4 regions of the Oceanobacter sp. 3_MG-2023 genome follow, and region 3 is predicted to be linked to each of the others. Evidence: predicted binding sites of a transcription regulator. Region 3 holds the regulator's gene; each other region holds the start of a gene.
What was found. The regulator FNR, encoded in region 3, switches genes on or off when oxygen is low (the NO sensors DNR and NnrR bind a similar motif). The targets are predictions, from matches to a motif close to TTGATNTANATCAA.
Positions count from the first base shown of each region.

Region 1: a site for FNR is predicted at 2,911-2,924, ahead of rutA (pyrimidine utilization protein A). Genes of this name have one in related genera too.
Region 2: a site for FNR is predicted at 2,900-2,913, ahead of petA (ubiquinol-cytochrome c reductase iron-sulfur subunit). Genes of this name have one in related genera too.
Region 4: a site for FNR is predicted at 3,062-3,075, ahead of hemN (oxygen-independent coproporphyrinogen III oxidase). Genes of this name have one in related genera too.

Region 1 covers NZ_JAUYVX010000016.1:66,719-72,175, reverse strand. Annotated here, with positions in the region: gene Q8W32_RS14605 (BMP family ABC transporter substrate-binding protein) at 1-2, opposite strand, end outside; gene Q8W32_RS14600 (VOC family protein) at 60-446, opposite strand; gene Q8W32_RS14595 (isopenicillin N synthase family oxygenase) at 448-1,455, opposite strand; gene rutR (HTH-type transcriptional regulator RutR) at 2,055-2,750, opposite strand; gene rutA (pyrimidine utilization protein A) at 3,032-4,123, shown strand; gene rutB (pyrimidine utilization protein B) at 4,120-4,875, shown strand; gene rutC (pyrimidine utilization protein C) at 4,872-5,255, shown strand; gene rutD (pyrimidine utilization protein D) at 5,271-5,457, shown strand, end outside.
Region 2 covers NZ_JAUYVX010000005.1:171,630-177,086, reverse strand. Annotated here, with positions in the region: gene Q8W32_RS06630 (peptide chain release factor 3) at 91-1,677, shown strand; gene rplM (50S ribosomal protein L13) at 2,040-2,474, shown strand; gene rpsI (30S ribosomal protein S9) at 2,476-2,868, shown strand; gene petA (ubiquinol-cytochrome c reductase iron-sulfur subunit) at 3,093-3,689, shown strand; gene Q8W32_RS06610 (cytochrome b N-terminal domain-containing protein) at 3,689-4,915, shown strand; gene Q8W32_RS06605 (cytochrome c1) at 4,915-5,457, shown strand, end outside.
Region 3 covers NZ_JAUYVX010000010.1:89,708-95,164, forward strand. Annotated here, with positions in the region: gene Q8W32_RS10610 (NahK/ErcS family hybrid sensor histidine kinase/response regulator) at 1-1,551, shown strand, start outside; gene greB (transcription elongation factor GreB) at 1,613-2,092, opposite strand; gene ttcA (tRNA 2-thiocytidine(32) synthetase TtcA) at 2,157-3,008, opposite strand; gene fnr (fumarate/nitrate reduction transcriptional regulator Fnr) at 3,224-4,003, opposite strand; gene Q8W32_RS10630 (sulfite exporter TauE/SafE family protein) at 4,167-4,823, opposite strand; gene ccoS (cbb3-type cytochrome oxidase assembly protein CcoS) at 4,820-5,041, opposite strand; gene Q8W32_RS10640 (heavy metal translocating P-type ATPase) at 5,103-5,457, opposite strand, start outside.
Region 4 covers NZ_JAUYVX010000012.1:120,067-125,523, forward strand. Annotated here, with positions in the region: gene Q8W32_RS12100 (GNAT family N-acetyltransferase) at 1-676, opposite strand, end outside; gene Q8W32_RS12105 (TlpA disulfide reductase family protein) at 962-1,522, opposite strand; gene hemN (oxygen-independent coproporphyrinogen III oxidase) at 1,491-2,885, opposite strand; gene Q8W32_RS12115 (TetR/AcrR family transcriptional regulator) at 3,299-3,961, shown strand; gene Q8W32_RS12120 (GyrI-like domain-containing protein) at 4,158-4,610, shown strand; gene Q8W32_RS12125 (glutathione S-transferase family protein) at 4,826-5,457, shown strand, end outside.

The DNA of each region.
Region 1 (5,457 bases), on a different contig from region 3:
ATTGTCACAATCCTTCTTGCGGTGAGTCGTTGGAGGTCGTGCGGTAGGTAGAGCCCTGCTTAAAGCATGTGGTTGATACGGAAGACATTGCCTTCCGGGTCAAGCAAAACGGCCTGATACCAGTTGTAGTACGTGGTATAGGGAGCCTTGATCATGGTCGCGCCTGCAGCACAGGCGATCGGTACCATACGGTCGACCTCTTCGGGACTGTCGACGTCGATGTTCAGTAAAAACTTGCAGCCGGAGGTGTCGGCGTACTCGCTCAGGTGCAGCAGTTCGTAAGCATCCAGCGCATTGAAGCCGATGCAGCAGCTGCCGGCATCGATGCCGCGAAATATCGGCGAGCGGATGGCTTCCACTTCCGGGAAGTCGAAGACGCGCTGATAAAAGCCACTCAGGGCGACGATGTCTTTGGCGAATACGTTGACGTAAGAAAGTGTGCTCATATCAGGCTACCTTGTTGCCGCCAAAGGTGGTTTGGCGGACGAATTTGGATTGCAGATGGTCGCCGGAGCTAACCGGGGCGTAGCGAGGTTCTTCGCCTTCTGGCACACAGCTGGGCAAGCATTCCACCATGACGTCGTAGTTCGGCTGGTGGAAGAACACCAGTGACTGGCGTTGCTGGTCGCCGTCGACGTCTTCCGGAGGATTCACCACCCGGTGCAGGGTTGAGATCCATTGGTCGTTGGTCCACTGCATCATCAGGTCGCCAATGTTGACGACAAAACCGTCTTCCACATAAGGCACATCGACCCATTCGCCTTCGCGGTTGCAAACTTGCAGACCACCCTGGGCGCTGTCGGGTTTGACGATGGTGAGGCTGCCATAATCGGAGTGAGCACCGGCCCGTAACTGACCTTCTTCGATGCCTTCTTTCAGATGCGGATAACGCAGGCTGCGGAACATACTGATGTGCTTGTCGATCTTGTCGTCGAAAAAGGTCTCTGGCATTTCCAGCGACAGGGCAAAAATACGCATCACGCTGCGGGCCAGGTCGCCCATGGCAGCAAAATATTCCGCGTACGCTTCCTCAAATCCAGGCAGCGTTGTCGGCCAGACATTGGGGGCAAAATGCGGCCCGGCCATGGCTTCGGAGTAATAAGGTTCATCCGGCACATTCAATGGCCCGATGGAGAAGGATTCTTTCAGGTCGCCCGGAGCGGCTTCTTCCATGGAGTACGACAGGCTCTCTTCTGCTACCGCGCTGTAGCCGCGCACCATGTCGGGACGGGGACGGTTGGCTTTGCGTTTTTCTTCCATGGGCAGGTCGAAGAAGCGGCTGGTCAGTTTGCTGACCCGCTCGATCAGCTCTGCAGGGATCTGGTGTTGGGTAATGACCAGGAAACCAATATCCCGGCAAGCCTGATTCACGGCCTTGGCCACGCTGGCCTTGCCTTCGGCCGTGCCATCAAAATAAGGGCCAAGATCGATGATAGGAACATATTGAAGCGTCATACGATTGCATCCTCCGACTGAAATTCAGGTACTGATTTGATCAGTTACCTGATCTGAAGAATCCGCAGGCGATACCAATCGCCCACCGTTTCCGAACAAAGAAACAAAAGCAGCAACTATGCCAATAAGAAATTTATGTTAGATAACAATGATTTATGTCTTTTTTGATACTTAGTTTTTATCAAATGGTCTGAATTAGAGCACTCGGTTTGTGCGGGAGGCCCGAAAACAGGGCGAGATAATCGTGACTTTGGCAGGAGTTCAGAAGATCGGGATAAATAACCCTTTAAAAATAAAGGTTAATGGGTAAAAAACAGCCAGTGGGAATAATAGAAAGGCATTGTGACACCGGTATTATGGGCATGGATGCCTTGGAATTGGCAGCACAAACGGCCATGAAAATAACCAGCAAGACACAGTTGCCACTTTGATCCATATCATTGATTTATAAAAAGTTATCTATTAGGCAACAAGGAAAAACAGCCAAGGCAGGAGCGCAGTGACAGCATGCTGTCTGACCCATACGGGTTTTGGGTCAGACTCTGCACCGTGATTGGACAGGGCAAGGATAAAAGGAGACAGCGGGATCTTGTCTGGTCTCAGGGGCGTGGACAGATCCCTTGCAGCACCAGCATTTTGAGATTGGCGAGGGTTTCCGCAAAAAAGTCGGGATCATCCAGGGTGTGACCCGCCACGGCTTCTACCTGTACGCGGAAGTCGGCGTAATGCTGTGTGGTTGCCCACAGGGAAAAAATCAGATGATGCGGTTCTATCGGGGCCAGTTTGCCCGCTTCTATCCAGGCATTAATCACCGCGACCCGGGATTCGACGGTGTCCCTCAGGGAAGAACTCAGCTCATTCAGCAATAGAGGGGCACCTTGAATCATTTCCAGACAAAACAGGCGGGACTCTGCCGGATGATCCCGTGACAGCTCCAGCTTGACCTGAAGATAGGCGCCAATGGCTTCTACCGGGTCCTGTTCGATGTGGAACTCCTGCAAGGGCCGCAACCAGATATCCATCAACTGACGTAATACATTCAGGTACAGGTCTTCTTTGGAGGCGAAGTAATACAGTAGGTTGGTTTTGGATACATCGGCCTGGCTGGCCACTTTATCGAGGCTGGTACCGTGCAGGCCATAGCGTGAAAACACATCCAGGGCAGCGTCCATAATAGCGGCTCGTTTGGTTTCCATCAGGCGTTTGCGCCTGCTCAAGGTTGCTTCACTCGGGACCCGGCTACGGGCTTTCGGCTTCTTTGCGGGCGTTGCCGTCCGCTGTATCTGCTTGTTCACTCTGCTTACCGTTTGTTCCTTGGTTGCCGCATTCTACCCCATTGTGCTGCCTGCAGCTCAAGCGCTTGATTTGTGCCCCAATTCGGACCGGAGCGCACAAACCAAGTGCTCTAAATCAGACTATTTGGTCTGAACTAAAACACAAAAAATAACTAAGTAATTGATATATATCAACAATATCAAAATGGCACACTTGATGCTTTGGTCTTATTACAGCCAAGCCGCAAAGCAACATAACAGGCGCCAAGGCAAATCTATTACCAAACCCTGAGGGCAGAGCAATGAATGTAGGCATCTTCATACCTATCGGCAACAACGGTTGGCTGATCTCCAAGAACGCTCCGCAGTACATGCCAACGTTTGACCTGAATAAGACCATCGTCCAGCGCGCCGAGCATTATGGCTTTGAATTTGCTCTGTCGATGATCAAGTTGCGCGGCTTCGGTGGCGAGACCGAATTCTGGGAACACAACATGGAATCGTTCACGCTGATGGCCGGTCTGGCTGCCGTCACCGACAAGATCCAGCTGTTTGCTACCGCCGCAACCCTGACCATTCCGCCAGCCATTGTGGCACGTATGGCATCAACGATTGATTCCATTTCCCACGGCCGCTTTGGCGTTAACCTGGTTACTGGCTGGCAGAAGCCGGAGTACTCGCAAATGGGGTTGTGGCCTGGTGATGAGTTCTTCGCCAATCGTTACGACTACCTCAGTGAATACGCCACGGTATTGCGCGACCTGTGGACAACCGGCACGTGCGATATGAAAGGCGAGTACTTCCAGATGGACGACTGCCGCGTCAGCCCCAAACCCCAGGCCGACATGAAAATTATCTGCGCTGGCCAGAGTGAAGCGGGAATGGCCTTTACCGCCAAATACGCCGACTACAACTTCTGTTTTGGTAAAGGGGTCAACACGCCAAAAGCCTTTGCTCCAACGGTTGAGCGACTGGAAAAAGCCACCGCCGACAGTGGCCGGGATGTGACCTCCGTAGCGCTGTTTATGGTGATTGCTGCGGATACCGACGACGAAGCCCGCGCCCGTTGGGAATCCTATAAAGACGGTGTCGACGAAGAAGCCGTTGCCTGGCTTGGTCAGCAAGGGGCCGCCGATACCAAATCCAAAGGCGATACCAATATTCGCCAGATGGCCGACCCGACGTCTGCGGTCAATATCAATATGGGCACGCTGGTGGGTTCGTTTGCAACCGTCGCCGGCATGCTCGATGAAATTGCTGAAATCCCCGCCACCAGTGGTGTGATGCTGACGTTTGATGATTTTGTTCAGGGCATCGAAGATTTTGGCCAGAAGATTCAGCCATTAATGAAAAGCCGCAAACACGTTGTGGATATGTTGGAGAATGCGTCATGAGCAGTATTGATAATCCGGTTGTGGGTTATACCCCCGACCAGCAAGGTGATGTCAGCATGGTGCTGCCCGCCAGCCCGGAATCGTTGGCATTCAATGTCAAAGAAACGGCGCTGATTGTGGTCGATATGCAGAACGCCTATTCCACCAAGGGCGGTTATCTCGACCTGGCCGGTTTTGATGTGTCGACCACCGGGCCGGTGATTGAATCCATCACCAAAGCCATCAAGGCCGCTCGTGCGGCGGGTGTGCAAGTGGTGTTCTTCCAGAACGGCTGGGATGCGGAATACACCGAAGCCGGCGGCCCTGGCTCGCCTAACTGGCACAAGTCCAACGCTCTGAAAGCGATCCGCAAGAACCCGGAACTGATGGGCACGTTGCTGGCCAAGGGCACCTGGGATTACGATCTGGTGGATGAACTCAAGCCTCTGCCCGGCGATCTGGTGATCCCCAAACCACGTTACAGCGGCTTCTTTAATACCGCTCTCGACAGCATGTTGCGCAGCCGCGGCATCCGTAATCTGGTGTTTACCGGGATCGCCACCAATGTCTGCGTGGAATCAACCCTGCGCGACGGCTTTTTCCTCGAATACTTTGGCGTTGTACTGGCCGATGCCACCCATCAGGCCGGGCCGGACTACGTCCAGCAAGCCGCCCTGTACAACATTGAAACCTTTTTTGGCTGGGTCAGCACTGTCGATGACTTCTGCACCACCCTGGCCGCCTCTACCCCAACCCAAGGAGCAACCGCATGAGCAAGCAAACAGTCCTTCCTGCCGGTACCGGCAAACCGTTAGCACCGTACGTTCCTGGCTCCATGGCCGATGGCGTGTTGTACGTATCCGGCACCTTGCCGTTTGATAAAGACAACAACGTGGTACACGTCGGGGATGCCACTGCGCAAACCCGTCACGTGCTGGAAACCATCAAGGGTGTGGTGGAAGAAGCGGGGGGCACCATGGATGACGTCACCTTCAATATGATCATGATCCGTGACTGGAGTGACTACCCGGCGGTTAACGAAGTCTACGCATCGTACTTTCCGGGTGAAAAACCGGCGCGTTACTGCATCCAGTGTGGTCTGGTAAAACCGGATGCCCTGATCGAAATCGCCAGCATCGCGCATGTTGGCTAACCGATGAGCAATGTCATGCATATTGAAATTCATGGCCGGCAAGACGCCGATGCCCCGACGCTGGTTTTCAGCTCGGGGCTAGGTGGCGCTGCCCATTTTTGGGCACCGCAGCTGAGCAGCCTGGGCAAAGACTTCCGCATTGTCCTCTATGATCAACTCGGCACCGGGCATAGCCCGGCCGAATTGCCTGAAGGTTACGCAA
Region 2 (5,457 bases), on a different contig from region 3:
AGCTGAGTGTCGTAAACTGACACTCAACATGAAATAGGGTGTCTCACTAACTGTGTACACCCATGCGTACACAAAACTGGTAAAAATATAGTGTCATATGAATTTCTTCAACAAGTTCAACAGCGTAGAACTTTTGGCATCATCTCCCACCCGGATGCGGGTAAAACCACGATTACTGAAAAGCTGTTGCTGTTCGGAAACGCCATTCAGTTGGCCGGTACTGTAAAAGGCAAAAAGACGGGCCGTATGGCCACATCGGACTGGATGCAGATGGAGCAAGACCGGGGCATCTCGATCACCACGTCGGTGATGCAGTTTCCTTATCGGGACTGCATGGTCAACCTGCTGGATACTCCAGGGCACGAAGATTTCTCGGAAGATACCTACCGTACCCTGACCGCCGTGGATTCAGTCTTAATGGTGATCGACGGCGCGAAAGGTGTTGAGGATCGGACCATCAAGCTGATGGAAGTATGCCGTTTGCGGGATACCCCGATTTTTACCTTTATCAATAAAATGGATCGCGAAGTTCGCGATCACATTGAAGTGCTGGACGAAATCGAAACCATTCTGAAGATCAAGTGTGCCCCCGTTACCTGGCCAATCGGCATGGGTAAGGCGTTCAAGGGGGTGTACAACCTGGTCACCGATACCATTCATGTGTTCCAGCCAGGGCAAGCGAGCATTGTCCCGGATGATACCCGGATTCAGGGGATTGAGTCGGCTGAAGCGCTGGCCTTGTTGGGTGAAGAACTGGTAACGGAGCTGATTGATGAAATCGAGCTGGTGCGGGGTGCCAGTTATGAATTTGATCTGGATGAATACCGCGAAGGCAAAATGACACCGGTGTTTTTTGGTACGGCGCTGTCAAACTTCGGCGTGCGGGAAATGCTCAACTATTTTGTTGAGTGGGCACCGGCCCCGATTGCACGGGAAACCAACGAGCGCACTGTCGAGCCAACAGAAGAAGCCTTTTCCGGCTTTATTTTCAAAATCCAGGCGAATATGGACCCGAAACACCGTGACCGCATTGCTTTTATGCGAGTGTGCTCCGGGACTTACAGCAAAGGCATGAAGATGCGCCATACCCGCATCGGCAAGGACATCAAGGTCGCGGATGCGGTCACCTTCCTGGCCGGGGACCGCAGCCAGGTCGAAGAGGCTATTTCTGGCGATATTATCGGTCTGCACAATCATGGCACCATCCAGATTGGTGATACCTTTACGCAAGGCCATGACATGCGGTTTACCGGTATCCCGCATTTTGCTCCGGAGTTGTTCAAGCGCGTACGACTGAAAGACCCTCTGAAGATGAAGCAGCTGCAAAAAGGCCTGCAGCAGTTATCAGAAGAAGGGGCGACCCAGCTGTTTATGCCAATCAACAACAATGACCTGATTCTGGGGGCTGTCGGGGTGCTGCAGTTTGATGTTGTACAGCAGCGCTTGCGGGACGAATACAAGGTTGAATGTATTTACGAGCCGGTCAGTGTGAATACCGCCCGCTGGGTGTACTGCAACGACAGTAAGATGCTGGAAGACTTTAAACGCAAGGCTGTCGATAATCTGGCTATTGATGGTGGCGGCTATCTGACGTATATCGCTCCGACACGGGTGAACCTAAGTCTTATTCAGGATCGCTGGCCCGATGTTGAATTCCGCTCAACCCGTGAGCATTAATTCATTGTGCGCAGGGATGCCCTCTGTAACCGCCCATGTTCTCCGTCGCCGCTCATAACGGCACGGAGTCGGTTCTTGGGCGATGGATAGACAAGGCCATGCCGGTCTTGTATGGACGAAGCCAATCTGTGCTGTGGACAATAGAAATCCGTAGATAATCCATTTTTAAGTGGACTATTTTCTGCACCAAAGATACAATCCGCGCCCCTTTATGAAAAGACGGCTCATTCTGGCACTCGTGTCGTGACGGCTGATCCGCGATTGACTGTGTTAAAAATACACAGGTGGTTGCGTGGGTAATAACCGTCCTGTAGAATGCCGCCCTCTTTTCTGATCAACATGCCCTTGAAGGCGAGAATTTGATGAAAACTTACAGCGCAAAACCCGAAGCCGTAAAACGTGAATGGTTTGTTGTTGATGCAGCTGATCAGACGCTGGGTCGCCTGGCCACCGAGGTTGCTCGCCGTTTGAGAGGCAAGCACAAGCCAGAATACACACCACACGTTGATACCGGCGATTATATCGTCGTGATCAATGCTGAAAAAGTAAAAGTCACTGGTAAAAAAACCAGCGATAAAATGTATTACCGCCACACCGGTTATCCTGGTGGTCTGAAATCGATCTCTTTTGAAAAGCTGATCGACTACAAGCCTCAGGACGTAATCGAACTGGCAGTTAAAGGCATGCTGCCCAAGAATCCTCTTGGACGCGCCATGTTCAAGAAAATGAAAGTTTACGCAGGTAGCGAGCATCCACACACCGCTCAGCAGCCTCAAGAACTGAAGCTGGGAGAATAATATGGCCGTAACTCAATACTACGGTACCGGTCGTCGCAAGACGTCTACTGCTCGCGTTTTCTTGCGTCCAGGTACTGGCTCTATCGTAATCAACAAGCGCACACTGGAAGAATACTTCGGTCGTGAAACTGCTCGTATGGTTGTCCGTCAGCCTCTGGAATTGACTGAAAGTCTGGAGAAGTTTGACATTGTCGTGAATGTTAATGGCGGTGGTGGTAATGGTCAGGCGGGTGCTATCCGTCACGGCATTACTCGTGCCCTGATGCAATACGACGAAACGCTACGTCCATCACTTCGTGCCGCGGGTTACGTTACTCGTGATGCTCGTGAGGTTGAACGTAAGAAAGTCGGCCTGCGTAAAGCACGTAAGAAGCCGCAGTTCTCCAAACGTTAAGCGATTTATTGCTTACAAAAAAAAGCGTCCCTTGGCTTATGTCAATGGACGCTTTTTTTGTTTTTATATCCCTACAGTGGGTATGTCTTCCCGGTTGTTTCAAATCCTCAATTTCTTTACTATGTGCGCCGCTCTGCATTCTACGCCGGGTCTGCCGACCGTAGTCCCTCTCAGGCAAACGACCTCGCGGCAGAAAAGAATTTTAATGATGGGAGAAGATGGTAATGAGTCAAGACGGCGTTAATAAAGGTCGGCGCACCCTGCTGGTGGGCGTGACTTCTGCTGTCGGCGCGGTTGGTGCTGGCTTCGTCGCTGTACCCTTCGTCAAATCTTGGGTTCCAAGTGAAAAGGCGAAAGCGGCAGGCGCTCCGGCCAAGATCGATGTCAGCAAGATCGAACCAGGTTCGATGCTGACAGCCGAATGGCGTGGTAAGCCGGTATACGTTGTGCGTCGTACAGACGACATGCTGGAAAATCTTCCAGAGCACAATGACCGACTGAAAGATCCGGATAACAGCAACAAGGCTCAGCAACCAGCCTACGCTGATAACATCAATCGCTCACGCAAACCGGAAGTACTGGTTGTGCTGGGTGTTTGTACCCACTTGGGGTGTGCTCCCAAGTACTTTGGCGAAGTTCAACCCCAACAGTTTGATGCAAACTGGCCTGGCGGTTGGTTCTGCCCATGTCACGGTTCTCGTTTTGATCTGTCTGGTCGTGTTTTTCAGGGATCTCCGGCTGCGTCCAACCTGGAAATTCCACCGCACAGCTATGAAAGTGCCAATGTGGTTGTAGTCGGTGTGGATGAGGAGAACGCCTGATGAGTAACAAGCAAAACACCCTGATGGGTTGGGTTGATGACCGCTTGCCGGTTACCAGCACCTATGAAAAGCATATGTCGAAGTACTATGCTCCGAAGAACTTCAACTTCTGGTATTTCTTCGGCGTACTGTCGATGCTGATGCTGGTTAACCAGATTCTGACCGGTGTCTGGCTGACCATGAACTTCACCCCAAGTGCCGATGCCGCATTCGCCTCGGTTGAATACATCATGCGTGATGTCGAGTGGGGTTGGCTGATTCGTTATATGCATTCGACCGGTGCAACTTTCTTCTTTATCGCGGTGTATCTGCATATGATGCGGGCGATTCTGTATGGTTCCTACCAGAAACCACGTGAATTGATCTGGATCTTCGGTATGGCCATCTATCTGGCTCTGATGGCAGAAGCCTTTATGGGTTATGTACTGCCATGGGGACAAATGTCTTACTGGGGTGCTCAGGTCATTATCTCGCTGTTCTCTGTTCTGCCTTACGGTAACGAACTGACTGAATGGATTCGTGGTGACTTCCTGATCTCTGGTGCAACGCTGAACCGTTTCTTTGCCTTGCACGTAGTGGCTGTGCCACTGGTGATTGTTGGTCTGGTGGTGATGCACTTGCTGGCCCTGCACGAAGTGGGTTCCAACAACCCTGACGGCATCGATATCAAAAAACTGAAAGACGAAAACGGGGTTCCTCTGGATGGCGTGCCATTCCACCCTTATTACTCAGTACACGACCTGGTCGGTATTGTGGTCTTCCTGATGGTGTTCTGTACGGTCATGTTCTTCTTCCCGGAAGGCGGCGGTTTCATGTTGGAGTATGCCAACTTTGAACCGGCTAACGGTCTGAAAACACCGGAGCATATTGCTCCTGTCTGGTACTTTGGTGCCTTCTACGCGATTTTGCGTGCTGTACCCGACAAGCTGCTGGGTGTTGCCGCGATGGGTGCTGCCATTGCAGTACTGTTTGTACTGCCGTGGCTGGATCGCAGTCCTGTGCGCAGCTGGCGCTATAAAGGCTGGATGAGCAGAACCTTTATTCTGGTGTTTGCCGTCGCCTTTATTCTGTTGACCTGGCTGGGTACTCAACCAACCAATGAACTGAATACCTTCCTGGCTCGTGCTTCATCGTTTATCTACTTCGGTTTCTTCTTGTTGATGCCTTTCTATACTCGTATGGAAAAAACCAAACCAGTGCCAGAACGCGTAACAGGAGGCCACTAATGAAAACGTTATTTGCATTAATTGCTGCACTGCTTCCTGCAGTTGCAATGGCGTCCAGTGAAGGTGTGCATCTGGACAAGCACCTGACCGATCTGACGGACAAGGCATCACTTCAACGTGGTGCCCAGACCTTCATGAACTACTGCATGGGTTGTCACTCGATGGAACATGCCCGGTTTAACCGCATAGCCAGTGACCTGGATATTCCAGAAGAGCTGATGATGGAAAACCTGGTATTTGATACCGACAAGAAATTCGGTGCGCTGGCGACTATCGCCATGCGTACGGAAGATTCCAAAGTCTGGTTTGGTGCAGCGCCACCGGATCTGACTCTGGTCGCTCGGGTACGTCGTCCAGATTGGCTGTATACCTACTTACGCAGCTTTTATGTCGACCCAAGCCGTCCATGGGGTGTGAATAACACGGTCTTCAAAGATGTGGGTATGCCTCATGTGCTGGCTGATCTGCAAGGTCTCCAGCACAAAGGTACTGCTCCGGTTGCTGTGGGTTATGACACATTGACGGGTCAGGAAATCACCGAA
Region 3 (5,457 bases):
TTTTCCAACCGTGCCTATGAAACCTGGTACGGTTATGAGCGCGAAGATATCCTCGGCCGCCGCATGGAAGAGATTATCCAGCCGGAGCAGATGCGGCGCTTGCGGCCTTATATCGAACGGGCGCTCAGTGGGCGCAGTGTGAATTTTGAAATCACCGATCCCGCTCCGGATGGCGAAATCCGCCATGTGGTCAAAAACTATGTGCCGGAAATCGACAGTCAGGGAGAGGTGCAGGGGTTTTATGTGCTGATTCAGGATATTACTGAAATCCGCCGGACTTCCGAGGCACTGACCCAGGCCTATCAACACCTGGAGCAACGGGTCGAAGACCGCACCAAGGAGCTGACGGAGCTGAATGGCCAGCTGCTGCAGGAGATCGAAGAGCGGGTGCAAATGGAGCATCGCCTGCGGGATGCCAAGCAGGAAGCCGAAAAAGCCAACCACAGCAAAACCAAATTCCTCGCCGCGGCCAGCCATGACCTGTTGCAGCCGATGAATGCTGCGCGGCTGTTTTGTGCTTCCTTGATGGAACACAATCTGGATGAGCGTACCCGGCAACTGGTGTTTTCGCTGAATTATTCACTCGAAGATGTCGAAAGTCTGCTGGCGGCGCTGGTGGATATTTCCAAGCTGGATGCCGGGGTCGTCAAACCCGATATTACGGCTTTCAGTGCCGGGGACCTGTTGGGGAATCTGGCCAATGAATATCGTACGCTGGCAGCGGATTCCGGGCTGGCGTTTGAGTTTGTCGCCACTTCAGCGGTGATCCTGACCGACTCACAGTTGTTAGCCCGTATTCTGCGTAACTTCCTGACCAATTCCGTGCGTTATACCCGCGAGGGCAAGATTTCTCTCGGTTGTCGCCGTCGTCCACAAGGGCTGGAAATACAGGTCTGGGATTCCGGTGTGGGGATTGCCGAAGACAAGCTGGAGGAGATATTCCTTGAGTTTAATCGCGGCAGCCAGAAAGACACGGCGCGGGACAAGGGGTTGGGTTTGGGGTTGGCGATCGTGGATAAAATGTCCGGTATTCTGGGGCATCCGATCAAGGTGCAGTCCCGACTTGGCTTTGGCTCCTGTTTTTCGGTATTGGTGCCTTATGGTCGCCGCCAGCTGTCCCGCAAGGCAACCACACCGGGATTGGCCTTGTTGGGCAATCAGCAATTTCGGGGACGCCGGGCGCTGGTGATTGATAATGAAGCATCGATCTGTCAGGCCATGGCGGTGTTGCTCAGTGGCTGGGGTTTTGAGGTGATCACCGCGCGTAGTTACGAAGAACTGCTGGTGCAACAACCAGAGCTGGATGCCGGTATTGATTTGATTCTCGCCGATTATCATCTCGACAATGGCGTCACCGGGCTGGATGTGGTTCGGCAGATGCGTACCGATCTGGGGCTGGATGCGCCGGTGCTGATGATTACGGCCAATTACACCAATGTGCTGAAACAGGAAGTGCGGGAGCTGGGCTATCGTTTGATGAACAAGCCGGTACGCCCGGCGAAACTCAAAGCCATGATCCATCATATGATTCATCAGGCCATTGTGGTGTAAATCACGGATTCCAGCTTCCAGCCGGTTTCTGGATCAGAACAGCGGCCAACCTCGTCTCTTGTTATAACGGGGTATCGTAACGAATGGCGGTGATTTCCCATTCCCGGGTTGCTTCTTCTGTTTTGATGAACACATCATCACCGACTGACTTCCCCAGACACGCTCTGACAACCGGCGCATTAACAGAGGCATAATGCTTTTTGCCGTAGATTTCATCCGGGCCAACGATACGGAAAAGCAAGGTGTTATCCTCTTCGTCCATCAGGGTAACCCAGGCACCAAAATAGGCCTTGCCTTCCTGACTGGGGTGGTATTCGCTGACCCGTACAGCGTCCAGCCGTTTTCTGAGATAGCGCACCCGGCGGTCAATCTCTCGCAGCCGTTTTTTGTTGTACTGATAGTCGGCATTTTCAGAACGGTCGCCCAGACTCGCTGCCCAGGTCACTTTTTTGGTGACTTCCGGGCGTTCAGTTCGCCAGAGATAATCCAGCTCCTGCTCCAGCTCTGTATACCCCTCAGGGGTGATGATATTGGTATCCATGGTTCTCCCTTGAAGGTTGGGTGCGCTGTCTGGTGAGGAGCTGCCCAGGGGCCGGGACGCGCCTTTAATCGATGGTGACGATATCGAGCCGGGTGGCCAGGTGCGTCTGGTCTTGTTGTTGTTGCAAATTGACAAAATCAAACAGATTGAGATCGCCGAGCTGGGAGGGGGCGATGTTGCAGATGGCAGCAAAGATATTCTCGCTGCGGCCTGGTTGTATTCTTTCCCATTCGGTCAGCATATTCTTGATGTTCTGGCGCTGCATGTTGTCCTGGGAGCCGCACAGGTTACAAGGGATGATTGGGAACTCCATGGCGGTCGAATAAGCCTGGATGTCTTTTTCCTTGCAGTAGGCCAGCGGACGGATCAGAACGTGCTTTTTATCGTCGCTGAGCAGCTTGGGTGGCATGGCTTTGAGTTTGCCGCCGTAAAACATGTTCAGGAATAAGGTTTCAATGATGTCGTCGCGATGATGGCCCAGGGCGATTTTATTGGCACCAATTTTTTCAGCAAAGCCGTAGAGGGTGCCGCGACGCAGGCGGGAGCACAGGCCGCAGGTGGTTTTTCCTTCCGGCACCAGATCCATGACCACGCTGTACGTGTCTTTTTCAACAATATGGTAGGGAATATCCAGCTTGCCCAGATACTCGGGTAACACGTGTTCGGGGAAGCCGGGCTGTTTCTGGTCCATATTGACGGCAATCAGCTCAAAGTTGACCGGGGCGCTTTTTTTCAGGCTGATCAGGATATCGAGCATGGTGTAGGAGTCTTTGCCGCCCGACAGGCATACCATGATCCGGTCACCTTCTTCGATCATGCAATAGTCTTCAATCGCCTTGCCAACGTTTCGGCGCAAACGTTTATGAAGTTTGTTGAATTCGGTGCGTGCTTTGCGATCAATGACATCGGCGGTCATGCTGGAAAACTCCTGAGCATTCTGGGGCGGAACACTGGCTAAAAATCAGGCGGCGAATTCTAGCGAATAGATTGGCTGGCGTCAGTAACTGTTGCCAGCCAATAACAACGCGGTGGCCGGTTAGCGGGTTCAGGGATGAAACTGGGCACAGAAACAAGGATATAAGGGGTTTTTTGCCGTTACCGCTGAGAAGGGTAACGGCACGCTGTGCGGGATTATTCCGCCGGCGTTTTCTCGTCACATTCAATTTGTGGGTTCAGTCCGGCCATTTCATACAGGCTGTTCATGTCCAGAACGATGATTTCCTTGCTCTGGGTTTCGATCAGGGCATTTTTCTGGAAACGGGTGAATACCCGACTGATGGTTTCTACCGCGAGGCCAAGGTAGTTGCTGATGTCGACCCGCGACATGGGCAGGCGGAAGTGGGTGGCACTGAAACCGCGTCGAGCGTAACGGTTGGAGATATCCAGCAAAAACGAGGCTACACGTTCTTCGGCGTTCTTTTTGCTCAACAGCAACATCATGTTCTGGTCGTGACGAATTTCGTTGCCCATGGTGCGCATCAACTGTTTGCGCAGGTCGGGGAGTTCGTCGGTCAGGTTTTCCAGCTGATGAACCGGAATTTCACAGACGGTGGTGGTTTCCAGCGCTTTGGCGGTGAGAGGGTAATCACCGGCATCGTAACCGGCCAGGCCAATCAGTTCGCTGGCGAGATGAAAGCCAGTGATCTGTTCTTCGCCATTACTGGCCAGGGTGTAGGTTTTCAGGGCACCGGTACGTACCGCAAACACGGACTGGAATTCATCCCCTTGCTGGAATAACAGCTGGCCTTTTTGAATGGGTCGGCCACGGCGAATGATATCGTCCAGTCGCTCCATATCTGTGTCACTGAGCGAGAGTGGCAGACACAGTGCGTTCAGGGAGCAAGTCTGGCAGTGGGGTTGATTACCGCGCAAGGGAGGGTGCGCAGGCTGTGCAGCTTGGTTTGTTTTCATTGAGCTCACCGTGTCGGGTTTTCCGTTATGTAGGGAAGAACCGTGTTCCATTAATTTTCGTATGGTCTTAGCTCGACGAGTGGCTGTCAAGACATTGGTCAAGGTATTGAGTCAAGGTATTGTCAACGGATGATCAGTCGCTGATCAATAACGACCCTGGCTACTATAACCAGATGGCTGCTGCAGTCCAAACGCCGTAACCAATCAGTAACAGTCCGGCAATGATACGGCTAAGGCTGTGACTGAGTAATCGGCTCAGGCTGGTGGCGGCGAGGCCACTGGCGAACAGGGCAGGCAGTGTGCCAAGGCCAAAGCAGAACATGGTCAGTGCCCCTTTGAGGGGATCACCATTGGCGGCGACCCAGCTCAAAGTGCTGTATACCAGTCCGCAAGGGAGCCAGCCCCATAGCAGTCCAAGGCGAAAGCGACTGCTGATCGAATATTGTGTCATCAAGGGGCGGGTAGCAGGCTGCAGCCTTTGCCATAGATATTGGCCAACTTGTTCGATACGGGTGAGCCAGCTTGCCCAGCGGGCAACGTAGAGCCCCATCAGCACCAGCAGTATGGCGGCCAGTGTACGTAATGCCAGCATCAGTACATCATTCAGTTGTTGTAGCCATAAGCCAAGCAGCGAGACGAGCAGGCCGGCAAAGGCGTAACTGGTGATACGACCGCTGTTAAAAGCCAGTGCTGTCAGTAGCGGTTGTTGTTGTGAGCGGGTGCCAATGGCGGCGGCAATGCCGCCACACATTACCAGGCAGTGACTGGAGCCAAACAGGCCCAGCAACAGGGCGGTTAACAGGGAGAGTGGTTCAATCACAATGGGTTTTTATCGGTTGCCGTGGTATGGGGTGCTGGTGTTGTGTCGGTTGCTGCGGGTTGGGTGCTTGCGGGATCGTCATCGTCATCAAAGAGAATTCTGTGAGCCGGAGATTCCATATCATCAAACTGGCCGCTGCGCACTGCCCAGAAAAAAATCAGCGTGGCAATGCTGATCAGGACGATCGAAAGTGGAACAAGTATGTAGATAATATCCATGTTATGTCCATCAAACCAAGCGAGTGGAAGCCATTATAATCTGGCCTTGTGGCTGAGTGTGCTAATTGTGACCGGATACATCCGGTTTGGTCGTCCGGGATAGTCGCAGCGCATTACTGACCACCAAAAGCGAACTGAATGACATGCCAATGGCTGCGGCCCAGGGAGGAATATAACCTGCCGCTGCCACTGGCAAGGCCAGCAGATTATACAGCAGCGCCCAAGCGATATTCTGGTAGATCACCTGGCGGGTACGGCTGGCGGTGTCCAGAGCCTGTAATACACAGTCCAGGCGGCCGCTGGTGACCAGGGCATCGGCGCTGGTTTTGGCCAGGTCCGTGGCGTCACTGACGGCAATGGCAATGTCGGCCCCAGCCAGTACCGGGACATCGTTGATGCCATCGCCAATCATTAAT
Region 4 (5,457 bases), on a different contig from region 3:
AGTCTTTATCCAGACAGGGTTCGCCACAAACCTTGACACCAATACGCAAATACGCCTTTAACAGCGGTGGCACCAGCCTGGCACCATCCATCTCAACGTCGATGCTGGGCATATGGACGCGGGGTTCGGCGCGGGCATCGGCTGCCGAGAAATGCTTGTCTCGCAGGTAATTTATGATGGCGATGGCACGTGCATAACCGTCGTTAAGCGAGATACTGGCACAGCCCATCAGGTAATCAATCTGGTGAGCCGACATAAACTGGGCAATCCCTGACCATAACAAGCCAATCACCGCACCGCTGCGAAAATCAGGATCAACACAGGTACGGCCAATTTCCATATAACGGTAACCGGGTTTGACGATGTTGCTGAGGTCAAATTCGGTGGCGGAGTAGAACCCGCCCGCCTGCTCTGCCAACTCGTTGGTGAGGATACGACTGTAACCCACCACCCGGTCGTTATTGACATCTTTCACAATCAGGTGCAGGCAAATATCGTCGAAATGGTCACGGTCGATACCCGCTTCACCACTATCGATATTGGCTCCCATTCCTTCGGCAAACACTCGGTAGCGCAGCGCCAGTGCCTGACGGATTTCAGCGGGGTCCTGGGTAACTCGGGCCACGAGGGGGGAGTCGCTGCTGATGGCTATCTGGGAGGCAGTGGCTTGCTGCATAGTGACACCTGATGGTTGAGTTAATCCGGCCAAATTTACGGCTTGGGTATGACATTTGGGTGACATATCCGACATTCGTTCCAAGGGGTGTGATGGTATTGGGAGTCATGCCATTCGTGAATAATTTATGACAAAAATATTTCAAAATTGAGACGCCTTAGAGGTCGGACAGAGGCAACGGAGGCGTTATGCACGACGGAATCGGCGTATGGGTCAGAATGCAGGCTTTGAAGGAGTAACGAGGCCGGAGTTCCTTGGCAGGCGCGGAATATCAGCCAGAGGGGCTTACCAGTCAGCCAGACGAGTCCGTAACCAAAGGCCTGGCAAGGTGCTCAGCCCTTGATCGGCAAAACGGACGGCGCCGTTTTTATCGATAACGTAATAACTGGGATATCCTTGAATATTCAACTTTTTGGCCGTTGCCGGATCACCCAGCAGCGTGGTGCCGGCGTAACCAACGGATTGGACCATATCGGTCACTTCTGACTTTTGGCGCCAATCCAGAGCGATGGCAATAATACGAATATTGTCGCTTTCGACCCATGGCAGGGTCGGCATACTGACTCGGCAAACACTGCACCAGGGCGCAAACAAATACACCAGCGTGGTCTGGGGTGGCTGGGTGGTATCCGGGAACGGTACGGGTTGCCCGTGCAGGTCAGACAGGTAAATGTCGGGGAACGGGGTATTCCGGTCGAGCAGGTGACGGCCGAGCCATTGGCTGAGCAAGGTCATCACCACCACCATCAATAACAGTTCCAGCCCCCAGCGTTGCCACCGGGGCCTGGCCTGATAGTTTTGTCGCCAGCGGGATTCAGATCGCTTTGGAGAAGCGTTGTTGCTCATGTTGGTAAATATACTCGTCAAATGCCATGCAGGCATTACGCACCAATAGCTGGCCTTTGTCACGAATGGATACACCATCGGCGCTAATACTGACCAGACCATCGTTCACCATGGGCTCCAGGCGTTGCAGCGAAGACAGCAGATAATCATGGCTGTTAATGTTGAATTCGGCGTCGATGGTGCTGAAGTCGACCCGCAGGTGACAGAGTAATTCGCTGATAACCCGACGGCGGATCTGGTCATCGCGGGTGACCTGGCAGCATTTGCTGGATGGCAATTGCTGGTTGTCGAGGGCGGCGCAGTAGTCATCCATACGTACCTGGTTTTGCAGGTAATAATCGCCAATCTGACTGATGGAAGAGACACCAAAACCCAGCAGGTCACAGTCACCATGAGTGGTGTAACCCTGGAAGTTGCGGTGCAAGCTACCATTGGCCTGAGCCAGTGCCAGCTCGTCATTCGGGCGGGCAAAGTGATCCATACCGATATAGTGATAGCCAGCGGCAGTCAGGCGCTGGATGCAGTGCCCGAGAATGGTCAGCTTTTCCTGAGCGGAGGGCAGATCGTCGGCATTGATGCGACGCTGTGGTTTGAAGCGTTCAGGCAAATGAGCGTAATTGAACACGGACAAACGATCCGGGTTTAACTCGATCATGGTGTCCAGCGTCTGGTCAAAGCTGTCACGGGTTTGGTGTGGCAGACCATAGATCAGATCAATATTGATGGAGCGGAAACCCAGTGCCCGTGCTTCCGACATAACCGACCGGATCATGGCTTCAGGTTGCAGGCGGTTAACCGCTTGCTGGACGTCGGGCTGTAAATCCTGCACCCCATAACTGAGGCGATTAAAGCCCAGTTGGCGCAACAGCGTCAGGGTACCGGGGCGCAGTTCGCGCGGGTCGATCTCGATGGAATAGTCCGCGTCTTCAGCATCACTGAACTCGAATGTGTCGCGCAGGAAAGTCACCAGATCCTGCAGTTGCTCATCACTGAGAAAGGTGGGCGTGCCACCGCCCAGATGCAGCTGTTCGACAGGGGCCAGGCGACCGTTATTCGCGCTGGCCAGCAGCGCATGTTTACGGCGGATTTCTGCCTTGAGATAGTCGAGGTAAGGGGCTGCCCGGCTCATGTCCTTGGTCACAATCTTGTTGCAACCACAGTAGTAGCAAACGTGACGACAGAAGGGGATATGCAGGTACAGGGACAGCGGCCGCTGTGGATCACGCCTGGCATAGGCTTCACGTTCGAGAGTGTCGTTTTCGAGCGGCAAGAACTCCACAGCCGTCGGATAGGAGGTATAGCGTGGCCCCGGGCGATTGTAGCGCTGGATCAGCAGGGGATCCCAGGAGACGGTGTGATTCATGCTGAAGTTACCTCGTGATGGCTGGCGGTCTGCAGGGAGGGTGGTCATCGGGTGTGTGACTGGCTGGCAAGCACCGGTGTGGCATGCTGTCGCATCATCAGCCCAACAGCCTGACCCAAGGCAGTGCAGTAAACTGTTACATGAACGAATGATAAATAAGTTGGCAAGCGCTTGAATTGCCTTGTATCAATAGAAGAACGGAGTCAGGTCGTTATGCTTGCCGGAGCATCTGTTTCATCGCTGCCCCGCCTAGCCATGCAGAGTCAGATTAATGGCCCCAAGCATGCCAATACGACGTTTCGCTAGTTAGCCTGACTTGATTTGATGTTGGTAGTCGTTAACCTGATGTGTTTGGTACTCGGGTATAAGCTTGAACCCGCCCGTCCTTTTTATAGTAACGACCAGGAGTCGTCATGCCCAAGAAGCCATTTTCAGCGGAAGAAATCGCTCATCAACGTGAGCGCATTATGGATAGTGCTGCTTCCATCATGGCCGATGTCGGTTTTCATTATCTCTCCATGCGTAAATTGGCGGCTGAGTTAGGGATGACAGCCAGCAATATTTATAACTACTTCCCCAGTAAGGAATCCTTGCTGCTGCATATCCGTCGCCGGGGTTTTGAAATGCTGTTCCAGAATACACGACTGGCGCTGATGGATAGCCAGGATGCAGTGGATTCGCTGCATCGTCTGGCCCATCAACTGACCTGTTTCGCCAGAGACTATGCTGGTTATTACCAACTGATGTTTCAGCCGCCACGGATTCGTCCGGGTTCGACAGGGGACGACGATGGAGGTGTCACCCGGCAGCTGGCGCGGCTACTGGACGAATGGCAACACCAGGCCCAGATGTTATTGACGGACGCCATTGACGGCCTGGCACAGCGGACGGACGTCGAGCGTCAGCGAGTGACGCTGTACTTCCTGACAGCGATTCATGGTTTGGTCGACTGTTATCAATATCAGGCCCTGCCACAGCTGCTGGAAGGGGTGGACCTGATCCCGGAAGATATGGTGCGAACCCATACCGACTGGCTGGTGGAAGCGGTCAAGGTGCGGGTTGTTGATCTCGTCTGAGGCTTGGCCTTACCGGAGCAATGGCAGCTTTATTGCCTGGTGCACAACGTAGAAGAACTGGCAAAATACGGTCAGCCCTGCCAGCAAGAGCAGTGCGGCAGGGCGAAGACCGTATTAACGCAAGCATGAAAAGCATGATAAAACCTGGCTGAAGTCAGGTTTTTCTACAAGCTGGCTGTGTAACTAAAGGAGCGTTGTGGTGGAGTTGAGACATGTTGCAAGCAAGGTTATTCATGGGTTAGAGGTCAGAACCGATAACGCAGCGGAAATGAGTCCTGATAAAGGTAAAATTCCTGCTTTATGGCAAGCATTTGATGAAGCTGTGCCAGTCGATTATAAAAATGGTGAAAGAGTATACGGTGTATATTCCGATTATGAGTCTGACCATACTGGAGAATTTACGGTGCTTGCCGGTTTTGATGGTCAATCACTGCCGCCTGATGTGAGTTTAAAGCAGAGAGTTATTCCAGCGGCCAAATATTTGGTGTTTTCTCACAAGGGAAATATGCCTCAAATAGCTATTGATGCATGGACGGAAATTTGGGAATATTTTTCCAACCCTGGTTCTGAATATAAAAGGGTTTATTCAACTGACTTTGAATATTACCCCAGTGCCGATGCAATTGAAGTTCATATAGCCGTGCTATAGCTGTATAGTTGGCACGGGTGTTTGTTGTTCTGTGTTAATCATTATCAGAGCCAGCTGTCGTCGGTTATCTGACGGTCTGGCTTACAGGCAGCAAAACCTGAAATACAGAATTAACAAGCGATTGTGGGTTAAAACGGGCAATCGGCAATAAACAACAGAGAACGAGCAGGTGGCGGGAAAGACTACCTGAAATCAGGTTTTTCTACAGGCTCGTTATGAATATCTGTACTTTTGGTGATCAGGAATTTATTTTGTTCAAACTTTATTACTACCCAAACAATGCGAGCCTGGCTCCTCATTTTTTACTTCATCACTTAAAAGCAGATTATGAGCTGTTGTTGGTCGATAAGACGTCAAATGCTCAAAAATCTGAAGATTATCTCAGGCTCAACCCTGTAGGGCGAATTCCGACTCTGGTTGTTAATGAGCAGCCCGTTTTTGAAAGTCCGGCCATTTGCATTCACATCTGTGAATTACACCCTGAATCAGATTTGATGCCATCTCCAGATGATCCGAACCGTCCCTTGTTTTATCAGTGGCTCGCGTTTCTTAATAATACGCTGCAAGCTGAACTTATGGTTCACTATTATCCTCATCGCCATACCAATGATGAAGCTACCATTCCAAATGTTGTAGCGGCCCAAGGCGACAGGGTTGCAGACGCCTTATCAATTATCAACGACCAGCTAGAGGGCAATGAATACTTGCTTGGTGGGACGCTAACAGCATGTGATTATTTTTTGTTTATGCTTGCGGAATGGTCGTTGCCACTGGAAAAATCCCCTCTTGAATTTGAGCATCTGGCTGCTTATTTAAAGCGTCTTTGCTCAAATCCAACTATTAAGGC